2 regions of the Thermaerobacter nagasakiensis genome follow, and region 2 is predicted to be linked to the other one. Evidence: riboswitches for the same ligand, from Rfam matches in the RefSeq annotation. Region 2 holds a riboswitch; the other holds the start of a gene.
The links. Region 2 has a riboswitch for thiamine pyrophosphate ahead of ACZ5T9_RS07270 (ECF transporter S component). Riboswitches for the same ligand answer to the same signal wherever they lie in the genome.
Positions count from the first base shown of each region.

Region 1: it holds a riboswitch for thiamine pyrophosphate, as region 2 does, so the genes downstream of both, thiD (bifunctional hydroxymethylpyrimidine kinase/phosphomethylpyrimidine kinase) here and ACZ5T9_RS07270 (ECF transporter S component) in region 2, are expected to answer to the same signal.

Region 1 is NZ_AP043740.1:1,006,591-1,014,262, forward strand. Features, by position in the region: gene ACZ5T9_RS04350 (MFS transporter) at 1-1,045, opposite strand, end outside; gene thiE (thiamine phosphate synthase) at 1,259-1,981, opposite strand; gene thiM (hydroxyethylthiazole kinase) at 2,011-2,907, opposite strand; gene thiW (energy coupling factor transporter S component ThiW) at 3,300-3,875, opposite strand; gene thiD (bifunctional hydroxymethylpyrimidine kinase/phosphomethylpyrimidine kinase) at 3,872-4,921, opposite strand; TPP riboswitch at 5,056-5,165, opposite strand; gene ACZ5T9_RS04375 (hypothetical protein) at 5,228-5,620, shown strand; gene ACZ5T9_RS04380 (LysO family transporter) at 5,617-6,999, shown strand; gene ACZ5T9_RS04385 (Mur ligase family protein) at 7,085-7,672, shown strand, end outside.
Region 2 is NZ_AP043740.1:1,709,151-1,716,822, reverse strand. Features, by position in the region: gene ACZ5T9_RS07285 (metallophosphoesterase) at 1-694, shown strand, start outside; gene ACZ5T9_RS07280 (TenA family protein) at 785-1,438, opposite strand; gene ACZ5T9_RS07275 (ATP-binding cassette domain-containing protein) at 1,578-4,373, opposite strand; gene ACZ5T9_RS07270 (ECF transporter S component) at 4,375-4,971, opposite strand; TPP riboswitch at 5,138-5,257, opposite strand; gene ACZ5T9_RS07265 (SDR family oxidoreductase) at 5,526-6,302, opposite strand; gene ACZ5T9_RS07260 (acyl-CoA dehydrogenase family protein) at 6,480-7,672, shown strand, end outside; gene ACZ5T9_RS07255 (phosphotransferase family protein) at 7,670-7,672, shown strand, end outside.

The DNA.
Region 1 (7,672 bases), 700 kb from region 2:
GGTTGGCCAGCAGCCCAGGGTCGATCAGCGGCGCGGGCGAAGCGGCCTCGACCCGCTGGAAGGCCACCAGCAGCACCAGCCCGGCCGCCAGCAGGGGCCAGACCTGGGCCGAGGCCAGGCTGGCCAGCACCGCCTGGCTGTCGATGCGGTTGATGGCCAGGGCCAGGGCCACCAGGCCCGACCCCAGCAGGACCATGCCGGGGAAGTCGAAGGCTGTGCGAGCCGCCGGCCGCGGCGCCGGCAGGACCCGCCGGCTCCAGGACAGCACCAGGGCGGCCAGGGGCACGTTGATCAGAAACAGCCACTGCCAGCCGAAGGGCAGCAGCACGCCGCCGATCACGGGCCCCAGCAGGAAGGCGAGGCCGAACATGGCGCCCGTCATGCCCAGGGCACGGCCGCGGCGCTCCGGCGGGAAGGTCTCGCCGATGGTGGCGCTGGCCACCGGGAAGATGCCGCCCGAGGCGAGACCCTGGATCGCCCGCCCGGCCAGGAGGACGGGGAAGGAGGGCGCGGCGGCCACCACCACCGAACCCAGGCCGAAGAGCGCCACATCCAGCATGTAGACCGGCCGGCGTCCCCGCAGGTCGGAGAGCCGGGCCATCAGCGGATTCCCCACCAGATTGCACAGCACGTAGATGGTGAAGACCCAGCTGAGCTGCCGCTCGCTGACGGCGAAGTCCCGGCCGATGGCGCTCAGGGCCGGGCCGACGATGGCGATGTCCAGCGCCCCCAGGAACACGCCGAGCAGCAGGACGCCCAGGACGCGCTGTCCCTGGGGATCGGCGACGCCTTCGCGGCCGGCGGCACCGGCCCGGCCGGCGGCACCGGCGGGAGTCGAGGGCCGGACGGGCGTGGAGGAGCCGCGGGCAGTGCCGGGACCCGCCGGCTGGGTGGGTCCGGTCGGAGCCTTCGGCTGGCCGCCGCTACCGGATTGGGCCCCATGACCGGGCTCTGGCAGGCCGCCCCCGGCGGCGTTCGGCCGGGACGAACCGGCGCCCGAGGCCGCACCGGCGCTTCGCCGGCCGCTTGGCTGGCGGTGGGACACGGCAGGTCAACTCCTGTCGTCGGGCTGGCTTGCCCGGCCCCCCTTTCGACCGTGGCCGCCGCCGGCTGGGCCGAGTCCGGTCGGGCCGCGGCCGGCGGGACCACGCGGCCGGGCAAGCAGACGGGCAAGCACTACAAAGGGAGTGTAGCACGACGGGCCGGAGCCGGTGCCGTGCCGTAGAAAAGGGGACGGCGTCATGCACCTGCGGTGCACTCACCGGTCCCACCGCTGCACGAAGGCGGCCGCCGCTCCGCCCGGGTCGGCCGCCCGGGCGATGGCCGAGGCGACGGCGACCCCGGCCAGGCCGGCCCCGCGCAGGGCCGGGAGGTCATCCAGGGTGATGCCGCCGATGGCCACCACGGGCAGGCGGGTGGCGGCCACCACCGCCTTCAACCCCTTCAGGCCGATGACGCGGGCATCGTCCTTGGTGGAGGTGGAACGGAGCGCCCCGGCGCCCACGTAGTCCGCCCCGGCGGCCTCGGCCGCCCGCGCCTCCTCGGGGCTCCGGACGGAAACGCCCAGCAGGCCTTCGGGCCAGAGCCGGCGCACCACCTCCGCCGGCAGGTCGTCCTGTCCCACGTGCAGGCCGTCGGCACCCACCGCCAGCGCCAGGTCCAGCCGGTCGTTGACCACCAGCAGGGCGCCGTAGCGGGCCGTGATCCGGCGGGCGGCCTCGGCCAGTTCGTAGGCCACCCGGTCGGCCGCCGCCTTGGCCCGGAACTGCACCGCCCGGACCCCGGCCGCCAGCACCGGCTCCAGCAGAGGGGCCGGGTCGGCGGTGCCCACAAGGCCCAGGTCGTAGATGAAGTAGACCTTGAGCAGGCCGGTTGCGGGGCGGGCGGGATCCGCACCCCCGGCAGGGATGCCCGCGGGCAACGGGAGGCGGGCGCCGCCCCGGCCGGACCCGTCCTTACCGTTCCTTGAACCCTCCGTCATGGGATCACCTCCCGCCGTCTCCGCGCGGTTCACCGTTCCCGGGATCCGTGTGGCGGCCCCGGGAGAATGGAAAGCCCTTCGGCATCCCCTGTGCCCCCCGCCCCCAGCCGGTACAGCTCGTCCAGGAAGGCCGCCTGGAACGAGCCCGGCCCCGAGGTGCGCTCCGCCGCCCGCTGGGCGGCCAGGCCGTAGACGGCCATGGCCAGGGTGGCATCCTTGAGGGGTGCGACCGAGCCCGCCAGGAACACCGCCACCGCGGTGGTCGCCCCGCACCCGCCGCCGGTCACCGCCGCCAGCCAGGGGTGGCCGTTGGCCACCCGCCAGGCCTGGAGGCCGTCGGTGACCAGGTCCACCGGTCCGCTGGCCACCACCACGCAGCGGTAACGCCGGGCCAGCGCCTGGGCTGCCTCCAGCACCTCCCCTTCCTCCACCGCGCCGCTGTCCACGCCCCGGGTGCGGCCGGTGCCCGCCCCGGCCAGGGCCAGGATCTCGCCGCCGTTGCCGCGCACGGCCGTCGCGCCGCCGGCCAGCAGGTCCAGGGCCAGCCGGGTGCGCAAGGGGGTGAAACCGGCCCCCACGGGGTCGACCACCACGGCGCGCCCGTGGCGGAGGGCCTCCGCCTGCGCCGCCTTGAAGACGGCTTCATCCCCTGCCCGCAGGCTGCCGATGTTCAGGACCAGGGCCTCCGCCGCCGCAGCAATGGCGGGGAACTCCTCCGGTTCCGGCGCCATCAAGGGGGATGCCCCCAGCGCCAGGGTGATGTTGGCCGTCCAGTTCATCACCACGTAGTTGGTCAGGTGGTGGACCAGCGGTCGCCGGTGGCGGATCCGGGCCAGGACCCGGGCGGCTTCCGCCGCCCAGCTCGCGGGCGCCGGGCCGGTGGAGGAGTTGGAGGCTTCCGGAGCCGGCGGCTGGGGAGCGCCCATGTTCGTCACGGGGATCCCTCCTCTGGAATGCCTGTGGAACGCCTGATCGTCCTGCCAGGCCAGGGCGAGACGCGCGTCCAGGGGCCGGGCGGAGCCGGCTCATGCCGGCCCGGCGCGGGTCCGGGCGAACCGCCGGGTTCATGGCGAACCGGGCAGCGCCCCGGTCATCCCGGCCCACGGCGGGCCAGGGTGGGCCACGAGCCCCGGGCGGGGCGGAACCTTGTCACGTCGCCCGGCTCCGGTCCGGGGCGAGCGACGGATCCGGGGCCCCGGTGGTACCGGTGCATGCCGGCCTGCCGCGGGTCGGGGGGTGCCACGACGCACGGCCCCGGTGGCGGCCCGGTCCGCGCGTTCCCCGCGGGGGCGATTGCCGCCCCTCTGAAGGCGCGGGGTCACCTGCGGGACGAGGGCGGGCTCTGGCTGGACCCCGGGCCCGGGCCGGGAACCGGCCCCCCGTCGCCCTCCGGGGCCGGGGCGGGGAGCCAGCGCAGCAGCAGGCCGCCCACCAGGGCGCCCAGCAGGCTGCTGACGGTAAAAGGCACCACGTAGAAGAACCAGGCCGCCTCGGCCTGGCCCAGCAGCCACCGGGCCACGGGGAAGGCGGCCAGGCCGCCCAAGAGGCCCGTGCCCACCACCTCCCCCGCCATGGCCGCGGCGGGGCGCCGGGCGGCCCGGTAGGCGAGCCCGGCCAGGGCGGCGCCGAAGAGGCTTCCCGGGAAGGCCAGCAGGGTGCCCAGCCCCAGCAGGTTGCGCAGCAGGCTGATGAGCAAGGCCACGGTCACGGCGCCCGCGGGGCCGAACCAGGCGGCGGCCAGCACGTTGACGGCATGCTGCACCGGCGTGGCGGTGGCCACTCCGACGGGGACCCGGACCATGCCCGCCAGGACGGTGCCCAGGGCGATCAGCATCGCGGCCCGGACCAGCCGCCGGGTGCGGTGGGGGGGCGCGCCGGGCTGAGGTGCCGTCATCCCTCTTCACCTCCGTCGAGCTGCCGGCCCTCAGGGCCCGCGGCCCCGGATGCGGCCTGGTCCACGGGCGCGCCGTTCGGCGCGCCGCCCTCCCCGGCCGCCGCTCCCAACGGGTCACCCAACGGATCATCGGGCGCAGCCTCCCAGGGGTAAAAGGAGCAGGTCGGGCCGTGGCCGCGCCCGATGGCGGGGGCATGGCGGATGGCCCCGGTGATGTAGATCTTGGCGGCTCGAAGGGCGTCCAGCACCCCGTACCCCCTGGCCAGGTAGGCGGTGATGGCGGCGGAGAAGGTGCAGCCCGTCCCGTGGGTCGAGCGGGTGGCGATGCGGGGCGCCCGCAAGAGGTGCCAGTCGCGGCCGTCGTAGACCACGTCCACGGCGTCGGCCGAATCTTCCGCCACGTGGCCGCCCTTGACCACCACCCAGGCCGGCCCCAGCCCGTGGAGGACCTGGGCCGCCCGGCGGGCGTCGTCCAGCGTCCGGATGGGGACGCCGGCCAGTTCCTCCGCCTCGTGGCGGTTCGGCGTGATCACCGTCGCCAGGGGCAGGAGCAGCCGCCGCACCGCCTCCCGGGCCGGTTCGTCCAGGAGGGGGGCCCCGCTCTTGGCGATCATCACCGGGTCGACCACCAGGGGGAAGGGACCCAGCCGGTCCCGCCAGTAGCCGATGCGCTCCGCCACGGTTTCCACGATGACGGTGGTGCCCAGCATGCCCGTCTTGGCGGCGTCGGTGCCGATGTCGTCCAGCACGGCATCGATCTGGGCGGCCACCATCCCGGGGGGCACCAGGTGGACGTCCCTGACCCCCTCGGTGTTCTGGGCCGTCAGGGCGGTGATGGCCGATGTACCGAAGACCCGGAGGGCGTTGAAGGTCTTGAGGTCCGCCTGGATCCCGGCGCCGCCGCCGCTGTCCGAGCCGGCGATGGTCATGGCGCGGGGCGGCGGGGCCTGGGATGGGGTGCCCGGGTGGGGCGCATGCGGGCGCCTGTGCGGGCGGGAAGCCCCCGCATCCGACTCGCCAGGACGGGGCTCGGCAGGGGTGGGCATGGCGGATCGCTCCCTTCCCACAAGTGGTACGGGCTGGCGGGGCTGCCGCGGCAGGGCAAGGTGCGGCCGGCAACGAAAAGGGCCGCGGGACGAACGCGGCCCAGGCGCCAGGAAGCGATCCAGAGGCTTCGTTGGAGCGGGACCGCACCGTTCCCTCCGGTGGCATTACCCACGTCAGGTTCGAGGGGTTCGAGCCGGTTGGCTCGTCTCAGCCGGCGTGGCGCCAGCACCCCCACGGTGCTACCATCTCCAGTATCCGGCCCGCACGAGGACAGGTCAACGGGTGGGCGAAACGGGGGAACCAGCTTGCGCGAGCGATTGAAGCCCGTGGTCCGGGCGATGGCCTTGGGATTGTTTGTGGTGATCGCCGCCCTGTGGCAGCGCCGCACGGGCGGGTCGGTGGCGGGGCTGCTGGGGTTCACCGCGGCGCTGGCGGTCGCCGTCCTGCTGGGCGCCCTGGGGTTTGCGCGGCTCATGGGCGTGCTGGAAAGCGGCCGGCGCGGCGATGCCGCCCGTGGTGGGGCCGCCCGCGGCGACACCGGCGGCGGTGGCCGCGGCGGGGCCGGCGGCACGACCGGAGCGGCCGGCCGCCTTGTGGCCGCCACCAGCAGGGGTCCGGCGGGTCGACCGCGCCGGCCCGGGGCCCGTGCCGGGGACACCGCCGGAGCGGGCCCCGCCCAGGGGCGAGGCCGGCCGTGACCGCGGTCCTGGTGGCCCTGGCCGCCGGCATGGCCGCGGGGCTGAGCGGCCTGGGTGGCCGGCTGCCGGCAGCCTGGTGGGATGCGGCATCCCGGTGGACGCTGCGGGCGCTGCTCTTTCTCATGGGCCTGCGGCTGGGCCTGGATCCCCAGGTAGGGTCCGGTTTGGCCCGGCTGGGCGGGCGGGCCGCCGCCTTTGCCGTGGCCACGGCGGGCGGGGCGCTGCTGGCGGGACTGCTGGGCTCGGCCCTGGGGGCCGCATGGCGTGCTCGTACGGCCTTTCGGCAGGGCGCCCCCAGCGCCAGGCGCCGGCGCGCCCCCGGCGCCTGGTGCCGGCGTATCCGCATGGCGTGGTGCCAGGCCACCCCCATCACCCGGCGGCTTGGATCCAGGGCCGCGGGCGGGGCCGGCGAGGTGGCGGGACGAACCCGCCAGGGCTCGATCACGCTCTCGGGCGGGACGGCAGGACCCCACCTTCTCCCTTCGGATCCCGTCCCCCGGGGAAACCTCGGCCCGGAGGCCCCGAGGACCCGGCGGGACCCGGCCCGCCACGATCCCGCCGCGGGGGACCCGGCCACGGCCGCCGGGGGGGCTGGCCGGTCCGGCGAAGCCCTGCGCCTCAGCGCCGCAGCCGTCCTGGCGGTGGCCGGCGGCTGGCTGGCGGGAGCCGTGTTCGTCCACTGGCTGGGCGGCCTGCCGGGAGGCAGCGTGGGGGCGGCGGTGGCCGGAGAAGCGGCGGCCATGGCCGGCGGGCTGGAGGCGCCGGTGGAGGCGCCGGCGAGCGGCGGGACGGGAGGGGTGGCCGGCGGGCCGGAAGGATCGGCCCCCCTGGTGGCCGCTGCCGGGCGGCTGGCCGCCGCCGGCTCCGGGTACGCCTTGCTCCTCCTCATGGCCCTTTACGGGTACGAGTTCGGCCGGCAGTGGCCGGCCACCCGGGAGAGCCTCCGGGCCGTCCGGGGCAAGGCCCTCCTGTTGCCCTTGCTGGGTGCGGCGGGGAGCCTGGCCGGGGGCTGGCTGGCGGGGCGGCTGACCGGCGAGCCGCCTGCCCTGGCCCTGGCGGTGGCGGCCGCCTTCGGCTGGTACAGCATGGCCGGGGTGCTGGTGGCCCAGCTCTGGGGACCGGCCGCCGGTGCCCTGGCCTTTCTGGCCAACGTGATGCGGGAGCTTTTGACGGTGGTGGCGGTGCCCTTCCTGGCGCGCCTGGCGGGCCGGCGGTCCTGGCTGGCCGTCCTGCCGGGAGGCGCCACCACCATGGACACCACCCTGCCCGTCATCGCCGCGGCGGCGCGGGATGCGGGCACCACGGCCCTGGCCTTCGTCCACGGCCTCATCCTCACCTTGCTGGCCCCTGCCCTGATCAGCTGGCTGGCGAGCCTTTGACCGTTTCCCCCCTCCGTGACACCTGCCCGGGGCATGCGACATACGCCTATCGGGGAACCCCAAACGGGGGGGTTGAACCATTACCATGGCGCTGGATGTCGTTCCGCTGCTGCAGGGGCTGTCGTTTTCCCTGTCCGGCGAGCCGCTGCCTCCTTGGGTCGGCGAGATCCGCTCCCACTCCGCCCGGGTCGAACCCGGCGACCTGTTCGTGGCCATTCCCGGGCGCCGGCACGACGGTGCCGCCTTCGCCGGCGAGGCGCTGCGCCGGGGGGCCCGGGTGGTGGTGGCCCAGCAGCCCCCGGGGCAGCCGCTGCCTCCCGGGGTCAGCTGGCTTCAGGTTCCCTGTGCCCGCTCGGCCCTCTCCCGCCTGGCGGCCAACCGCTACGGTCACCCGTCCCGCCGGCTGGTGGTGGTGGGTGTCACCGGGACCACCGGCAAGACGACCACCACCCTTCTCCTCCACCATCTGCTGAGCGCCACAGGAATCCCGGCCGGCCTCATCGGGTCGCTGGAGGTGCGCGCCGGAGGGCACCGCTGGCCGGGCAACCTGACCACCCCCGACCCGCTGGACCTCCACCGGTACCTCAGGGTGATGGCCGATGCCGGTTGCCGGGTGGCGGTGATGGAGGTCTCGTCCCAGGGTGCCGACCAGCGGCGGGTGGATGACGTGGCC
Region 2 (7,672 bases):
CCGGCTGCGCCTCGCCCACCTGACGGACCTCCATGCACCGGTGTACCGGGTGTCCGAGGCGGCGCTCCTCCGCTGGATCGAGGCGTGGCAACCCGATGCCGTGGTCTTCACCGGCGACCTGGCCGAGGGCAAGGGGCTCGCTGCCCGGCGGGGGGTCGAGCTCCTGCGGCGGCTGGCGCGGCGGTGGCCCGTGTACCTGGTCCCCGGCAACCACGACCACCTGTACGGGTGGAGCCGCCTGCGCCGCGAGTTGGAGGGGACGGGCGTCCACCTCCTGGTCAACCAGGGAGCCCGCCTGGAACAGGGGCCGGCCGGGGTCTATCTGGCGGGGGTGGACGACCCCCACACCGGCCGGGACGACCTGCGGGCCGCTCTGGCCGGGGCGCCGCCGGGATGGCCCGTGGTCCTGCTGGCCCACGCGCCGGCCGGGGGCATCCGCCGGGCCGCCGCCGGCCTCGCCGGGCTGGTCCTGGCGGGCCACACCCACGGCGGCCAGGTTCGCCTGCCGTTGCTGGGCGCCCTGTGGATTCCCGGGCAGGGCTGGTTCCCCACCTACGACCGGGGCTGGTTCCAGGTTGGCGGCACCTGGTGGTTCATCTCCGCAGGCCTGGGCACCCCCCGTCCCTGGATCCGGCTGCTCTGCCGGCCCGAGCTGGTGCTGCTGGAACTGGTGCTGGGCGAAGAGGGGCGGTGAGGGGCCGGCGATGGGCCCCGCTCCGCCCCACCGCCGGCCCCCCGGCGCGCCAGGCGCAGCCCGGCACCGCCCGGCCGGCCCGCCGGGCCGCTAGCCGGCGTGCCATGCCGCATCGAAGAAGGCCCGTTCCAGCTCCATGGCCGTGCGGTAGAGGGGGGCCACCCCGGCCGGGCCGCCCGCCTCACCGTGCCACCGGTTGAGAACTCCCTCCAGCTGCGCGGCCAGCGCCGCAAAATCCGGGCTGCCGTAGGTTTCCACCCATTCCCGGTACGGGTTGCCGGGTGCGACCCGGTCCAGGAGGGACCGGCCGAGGAAGGCATAGAGCCGCATGCAGGGGGTCATGGCCGCCGCGATGGCCCCCACGCCCCGGGACCAGGCCACGTCCAGCAGGAAACCGGTGTAGGCCCTGGTGGCGAGGGAGGGTTCGGGATGGAGGCCGGCTCCCCAGCGGGCGGCGTAGCCGTGGTGCAGCCGCAGCTCCTGCAGCACGCCCTCCAGCAAGCGGTGAAAGGTCGCCATGGTCTCCCGGTCCGGCGCCTTGGCGATGGCCAGGGCATAGGCGCGGGCAAAGGACTCCAGGTAGGTCGCGTCCTGGCCCACGTACCAGATGAACTTGCTGCGGGGCAGGTCGCCCCGGGCGATGCCCTGGACGAAGGGATGGTCCAGGCAGGCGGCCGCCAGGTCCTGGTTCTGGCGCCAGAGCTCGGCCGCCAGGCCTGCGGGCTCGCCGGCACCCTGCTCCACGCCGGCGCGCTCTTGCCGGCGGCCTGATGGCGGGCCCGACGGCGGCCGGTCCGGCCCCCCTCCGGGCCCCTGCCCTTTCCCTTCCTGCCCGCTGCGCCCTTTCATCAAAGCCCATCCCCCCTGTGACAAGCTCCCGTCCCTACGGCAAGCTCCCTTGCAGCCCGCGGGCGGCCATCAAGGCCGCCACACCGGCTCCCAGCAGCAGGACGGCGTACCCCGCTTCCCGCCACCCTGCCGGCAGGGTGCGATAGTACGTGCGGTGGCGGCTGCCGTCGAAGCCCCGGGCCTGGAGGGCCACGGCCACCACCTCGGCCGTGCGGATGGCGTGGACCAGCAGGGCCAGGCTATACCGATAGAGGGCCCGCAGGCGCCCGGCGGGACCCCGCTCGAGCAGGCCCCGTACCCGGAAGGCCTGGCGCACCCGGCCGAGCTCTTCCTGAAACAGCGGCACGAAGCGCAGGGCCGCCAGGAGGCCGTAAGCCCAGCGGGGGCTCAACCGCCACTGCTGGACCAGGCCCAGCACCAGGTCGCTGAGGCCGGTGGTACGGGCGTAGAGCACGCCCAGGGCACCCAGGGTGAGCAGGCGCAGGCCCACCACCAGCCCGTGTTCCAGCCCCTCGGCCGTGAACCGGTACCAGAGCACCTGCCCCACCACGTGCTCGCCTCGACCGAAGGCGCCCAGGGTCCAGATGCGGGTGGCGGCCACCAGGACGAAGGGCGCCATGGACACCAGCCAGCGCCGGAGTCCCAGCCCGCCCAGGATCCAGCCCAGCAGCAAGGGCACCGCCAGCAGCAGGGCCAGCGCCGCCGGATCGCCCGTCGCCAGCACCAGGGCGGCAGCAGCCAGGTGGGCCGCCAGCTTCCACGCCGGATGAACCCGGGCCAGCCAGGACCGCCCACCGGCCCCGGGCAGCCCGCCCGGGGTCCCTGCGCCGGCCTCCCCCGGCCCGGGTTCCGGCCGCCCCGCCGGCGGGCCCCCCGGCGAAGGCCGATCCGCCCGGGACGGGCCGGAGCCCGCCACGCGCGGCCCGTAACAGGCCGGAACCCGCCCCGGGGGCGCCACCGCGCCGCCGGGAACCGTCCCCGGGCCCGCCAGGCCCCTCAGCCCAGCGGCGGCGGCCGCCGCCGGGTCGGCCGCCAGGCCTGCCGGCGGGCCGTCATAGACGAGCCGGCCCTGGCCGAAGACCAGCACCCGGGTCGCCACGGCCAGCGCCAGCTCCAGGTCGTGGGTGGCCATGACCAGGGTGGTTCCCTGCCGGTACAGTTCCACGAGTTCCCCTACGAGGGCGGCCGCCGTGCGGGCGTCCTGGCCGAAGGTGGGTTCGTCCAGGAAAAGCAGCGGCCGCGGCACCACCAGCATGCTGGCCACGCTGAGGCGCCGCTTCTGGCCCTGGGAGAGGGTGTAGGGATGAACGGCCTCCAGCCCCTCCAGCCCGAAGCGCTGGACCAGGGCCTTCACCCGGGCTGCCAGCTCCGCCTCCGGCACGCCTGCGAGCCGCCCGGCCAGGGCGATCTCGTCGTGCACGGTGTCCGTGACGAACTGGTGCTCGGGGTTCTGGAACACGAAGCCGATCCGGGCCGTCTCGCCGCGCCGCCCCTTGAGGGCCGGCCCGTGGACGACCCGGCCGGCGGCGGGCGGGTGCAGGCCTGCGGCCACCTGCAGGAAGGTCGACTTGCCGCTGCCGTTGGCGCCCAGTACGGCCACCCACTCCCCCGGCCGGAGGGTCAGGCTGACCCCCGACCAGACGGTGCGCGAGCCGTGGGCTGCAGTGACGCCCTCCATCCGCACCAGGGGCAGGGCGGTGCGGTCCGGGGACGCGGCGGGCCCCTTCCCCGCCCCGGGGAAGCCGGCCGCCGCCCCCGCGGAGCCTTGGCCAGAGCCTGGGGAGGCTGCGCCGTCCAGACCGGAAGGCAGCGCCGCCTGCGGTGCGGCGGTGGGGGCGTCCAGGGACTGCTCGCCCGCGCCGGTCCGCTGCGTTCCCGCCGGCGCCGGGCTCGACGCCCGGCCGGAGGCGGCACCGGGCAGGGCGGCGGGCGGCTCGGCAGGCGGGGCGGACCGGCGGAACGCCTCCACCAGGGGTGCCCAGAAGGGGCCCCAGGAGCGGGGCCGCCAGATGCCGAAGGCGTCCAGGGCGGCCCGCTGCTCGGCCAGGACCCGGTCCGGAGGGCCGTCGGCCAGGAGGGTGCCCGAGGGGCCGAGCAGTACCACGCGGTCGACCCAGTCCACCACCCCGTCCAGGTTGTGCTCGACCACCAGGACGGTGACCTGCCGCCCCAGGCCGTAGAGGTTTTCCAGCACCAGGGCCCGCCCTGCCGGATCCAGCTGGGCCGTGGGCTCATCCAGGATGAGCATGTCCGGCTCCAGCGCCAGCACCGCCGCCAGGGCCAGGCGCTGCTTCTGCCCGCCCGAGAGGGCGTGGATCGGATGCCCGAAGGGAACGTCGAGGCCCGTGGCCGCCAGCGCCCGGGCCACCCGGGCCGGCATGGCCGCCGGTGGCACGCACCGGTTCTCGAGGCCGAACGCCACCTCTTCGTCCACGGTGAACAGGCAGAACTGGGCCTCGGGGTCCTGGAAGAGCACGCCGGCCTGCCGCGCCGGTTCCAGGACCCCCTTCACCTCGGCCTCCACCACGGCCGGGATCAATCCGGCCAGGGCCAGCGCCAGGGTGCTCTTGCCGGAGCCGCTGGGGCCCAGCAGCAGCACCCGTTGCCCGGCGGGTATGGACAGGCTCACGCCCCGCAGGGCCGGGTCGCGCCGGTCCGGGTAGCGGATGGTCAGATCGCGGCAGGCTGCCGCCGCCCGCGACGGCGCCGGCAGCCCCTGGCCCGGGGACGCCGGGTTCGGGGTCGAGCCGCCGGCCGCCCCAGGGGTGGCCGCCGGGGGGTTGGCCGCCGGGCCCGCCGGGGCGCCCGGCCGCACCGCATGCCGCCCCATCTCAGCCCGCCAGCCCTGCGCCCCGGTCCCGCCGGTTCCTCACCACGGCAAAGCCGTTGAGGGCCCCGGTGCGGGCCAGGCCGTCGACCAGCACCTTGGTGAAGACACCGGCCACCACGGCGCCGCTGAGCAGCCGCACGGCCACGGCGCCCGCCAGCACGCCGGGCTGCATGCCGGTGAAGTACCCCGTGACGGCGTCCAGCGGGATGCTGGCGACGGCGGCCAGGGCGCCGGACAGCGCCAGCACCGGCAGGTCGAACCGCCGGTAGCGGAGCAGGGCGAAGGCCGCCTCGGCCCCCAGCCCCTGCAGCCCACCGTACAGCAGCACCCAGAGCACGTCCGGGCTGCCCAGGACCAGCTCGCCCGCGGCCGCCGCCAGCTCCGCCACGAAGGCAACCCCCGGCTTCTGGATGATGTAGGCGGCCAGGGTGCTGGCGACGAACCAGATGCCGTAGGTGGTTTCGGCCAGGACGGGATGGACGGCCTGGGCCACCGACCACAGGGTCCAGGCGTTGATGAACACCACGGAACAGGCGGCTGCGATGAACGTGAGGATCACGATCTCGCGGAACTGCAGGTGACGGGACGAACCGGCCATGGCGAGCCCCCCTTGCGGTTCCGGGACGGAACCGGGGGCTCGCGGGGCCGGCGAGGCGCACCCCCCGGCCGGGACGGCAGGGAGAACCTGCCCGTTCCGGTCCGGCGGGAGGCAGAGGAAAGAAAACCCACCCCCGGCTGGAGGTGGGTCGCGTGAAGCCGCCCCAGGCGGTCATGCGGTACCTTCCTCACGCCGGTATGACCCGGATCGAGTCCGAAGGGTAGCGCGGTGCCGCGTCCCGGCTCCCGGCGCTTCTCAGCCCGTCAGGGCACCCCCGGTACCGACTTCCCGATGGTCTTGTTCACCCTGATCATAGGCCCGGGCACGGCGGGCGTCAATGGCGGTCAGGCTCCAGGCCGGGCCAGGAAGTGGGGGCGGGCGGTCTAAGAGCAGCCCCGGCCCTCCGGGCCCGTGTGCCTTGGCCCGTGTCCTCGCGGCAGTGGCCCTCCCGGGCGGTGCCGGCGGTGCGTGCCACCCGCCGCCGGGGACGCCGCCCGGGCCCTGCCCCGACCACCGGGCTCTCGCGGCCCGGCCGCCGCCGGCCGCCCGCGCCCTCAGACGGCCGTGATCCCCCCGTCGATGGCCAGGACCTGGCCCGTGATGTAGGACCCGGCCTCGGACGCGAACAGAAGCACCGCGCCCTGCAGGTCCCGCTCGCCGCCCAGCCGCCGCAAGGGAACGGACTGCTCGATGAGGGGCCGGTACTGGGCCAGGATGCCCCGGGTCATCTTGGTCGGGAAGAACCCGGGCGCGATGCAGTTCACCGTGATGCCGTATTCCGCCAGCTTGGCCGCCAGGTCGCGGGTGAAGTTGATCACCCCGGCCTTGGAGGTGTTGTAGGGCAGGGTCTGCATCACCCGCGGGTCGCTGCCCCGCAGGCCTGCAACCGAGGCGACGTTGATGATCCGGCCTCCCCGCCCCCGGTCCACCATCACCCGGGCCGCCTCGCGGCTCATGTAGAAGGTGCCGTGCAGGTTCGTCCGGATCACCTTGTCCCAGGCTTCCAGGGGGATCTCGAACAGGGGGGCGCCCCAGGTGGCCCCCGCGTTGTTGACCAGGATGTCCAGGCCGCCCAGGGCTTCGACCACCTGGTTGACGGTGGCCACCACCTGGTCGTAGTCGGTCACGTCGCAGCGCAGGGCCAGGCACCGGATCCCCTGGGAGCGCAGCTGTTCCTCCGCTTCGCGCAGGCCCTCCTCCTTGCGGGCCGTGATCGCCACGGCCGCCCCGGCCTCCCCCAGACCCTGGGCGATCTGAAGGCCCAGACCGCGGCTGCCTCCGGTGACCAGGGCCACTTTCCCGTCCAGCCGGAAACGATCGAGAACGCCCACGTGACGGCCGCCTCCTTCCACCCGGCCGGGCGGCCGGAGACGGGCCGCCACCCGGCCGGCGCCGGGCATGCAGGTATTTCCTTCTCGGCAGCGAAGCCAACTCCTACCGCCAGGCGGCCCGCCCGCCGGAAGGCGGCGGTTCGGGCGGGGCCCGCTGCGCGAAGCGCCACCGGGGTGATGCTCGTGTACGATTTCCGGCCGACCCCCGAGCAGGAAGCCGTCCTGGAACGCACCCGCGCCATCATGGACGAGCACGTCTACGCGGCCGAGGCCGAGTTCTTCCGGACCGGCACGCTGCCCGAAGAGCGCATGAAGGCCATCCAGCAGGCGGTGAAGGAAGCGGGGCTCTGGGCCCCCCACATGCCCAGGGAGGCCGGCGGCCTGGGCATGGGCATGGTGACCCTGGCGCTGATGAACGAGATCCTGGGGCGGAGCCCCCTGGCGCCGCGGGCCTTCGGAACCAGCGCCCCGGACACCGGCAACCAGGAGATCCTCTGGATGTTCGGCACGCCCGAGCAGAAGGAACGGTTCCTCCGGCCCAACCTGGCCGGCGAGATCTACAGCTGTTTCGCCATGACCGAGCCCGAGGTGTCGGGTTCCGATCCCACCACCATCCGGACCCGGGCGGTGCGCGACGGCGACCACTGGGTGATCAACGGCCACAAGTGGTTCATCACCAACGCCTCCCGGTCGGCCTTTGCCATCGTCATGGCCGTCACCGACCCCGGCGCGCCGCCCCACCAGCGGGCCACCATGATCATCGTGCCCACGGACACCCCCGGCTTCCGCATCGTCCGCCAGATCCCCGTGATGGACGATGGGGGTGGCCTGGGCACCCACGACGAGATCGTCCTCGAGGACTGCCGCGTGCCCGTGGAGAACACCCTGGGGCCCGTGGGAGAGGGCTTCCGCATCGCCCAGGCCCGCCTGGGCCCCGGGCGGATCACCCATGCCATGCGCTGGATCGGCGTGATGAACCGCAGCTTCGAGCTGATGGTGCGGCGGGCCCTGACCCGGGAGACCCGCGGCCAGAAGCTGGCGGAGTTCCAGACCATCCAGAACTTCGTGGCCGACTCCTACGCCGAGATCCAGGCGGCACGCCTCTTGACCCTGTATGCGGCCTGGCGCATGGATCAGGGGCTCGATTCCCGCAAGGAGATCTCGCTGATCAAGTTCTTCGGGGCCCAGGTGCTCCACCGAGTGGTGGACCGCGCCCTGCAGGTGCACGGAGCCCTGGGCTACTCCCGGGACACGCCCCTGGAGCTGTTCTACCGCGAGGCGCGGGCGGCCCGCATCTATGACGGCCCCGATGAGGTCCACCGGGTGGTGGTGGCCCGGCGGATCTTCAAGGAGCTGGGAGGCCAGCCATG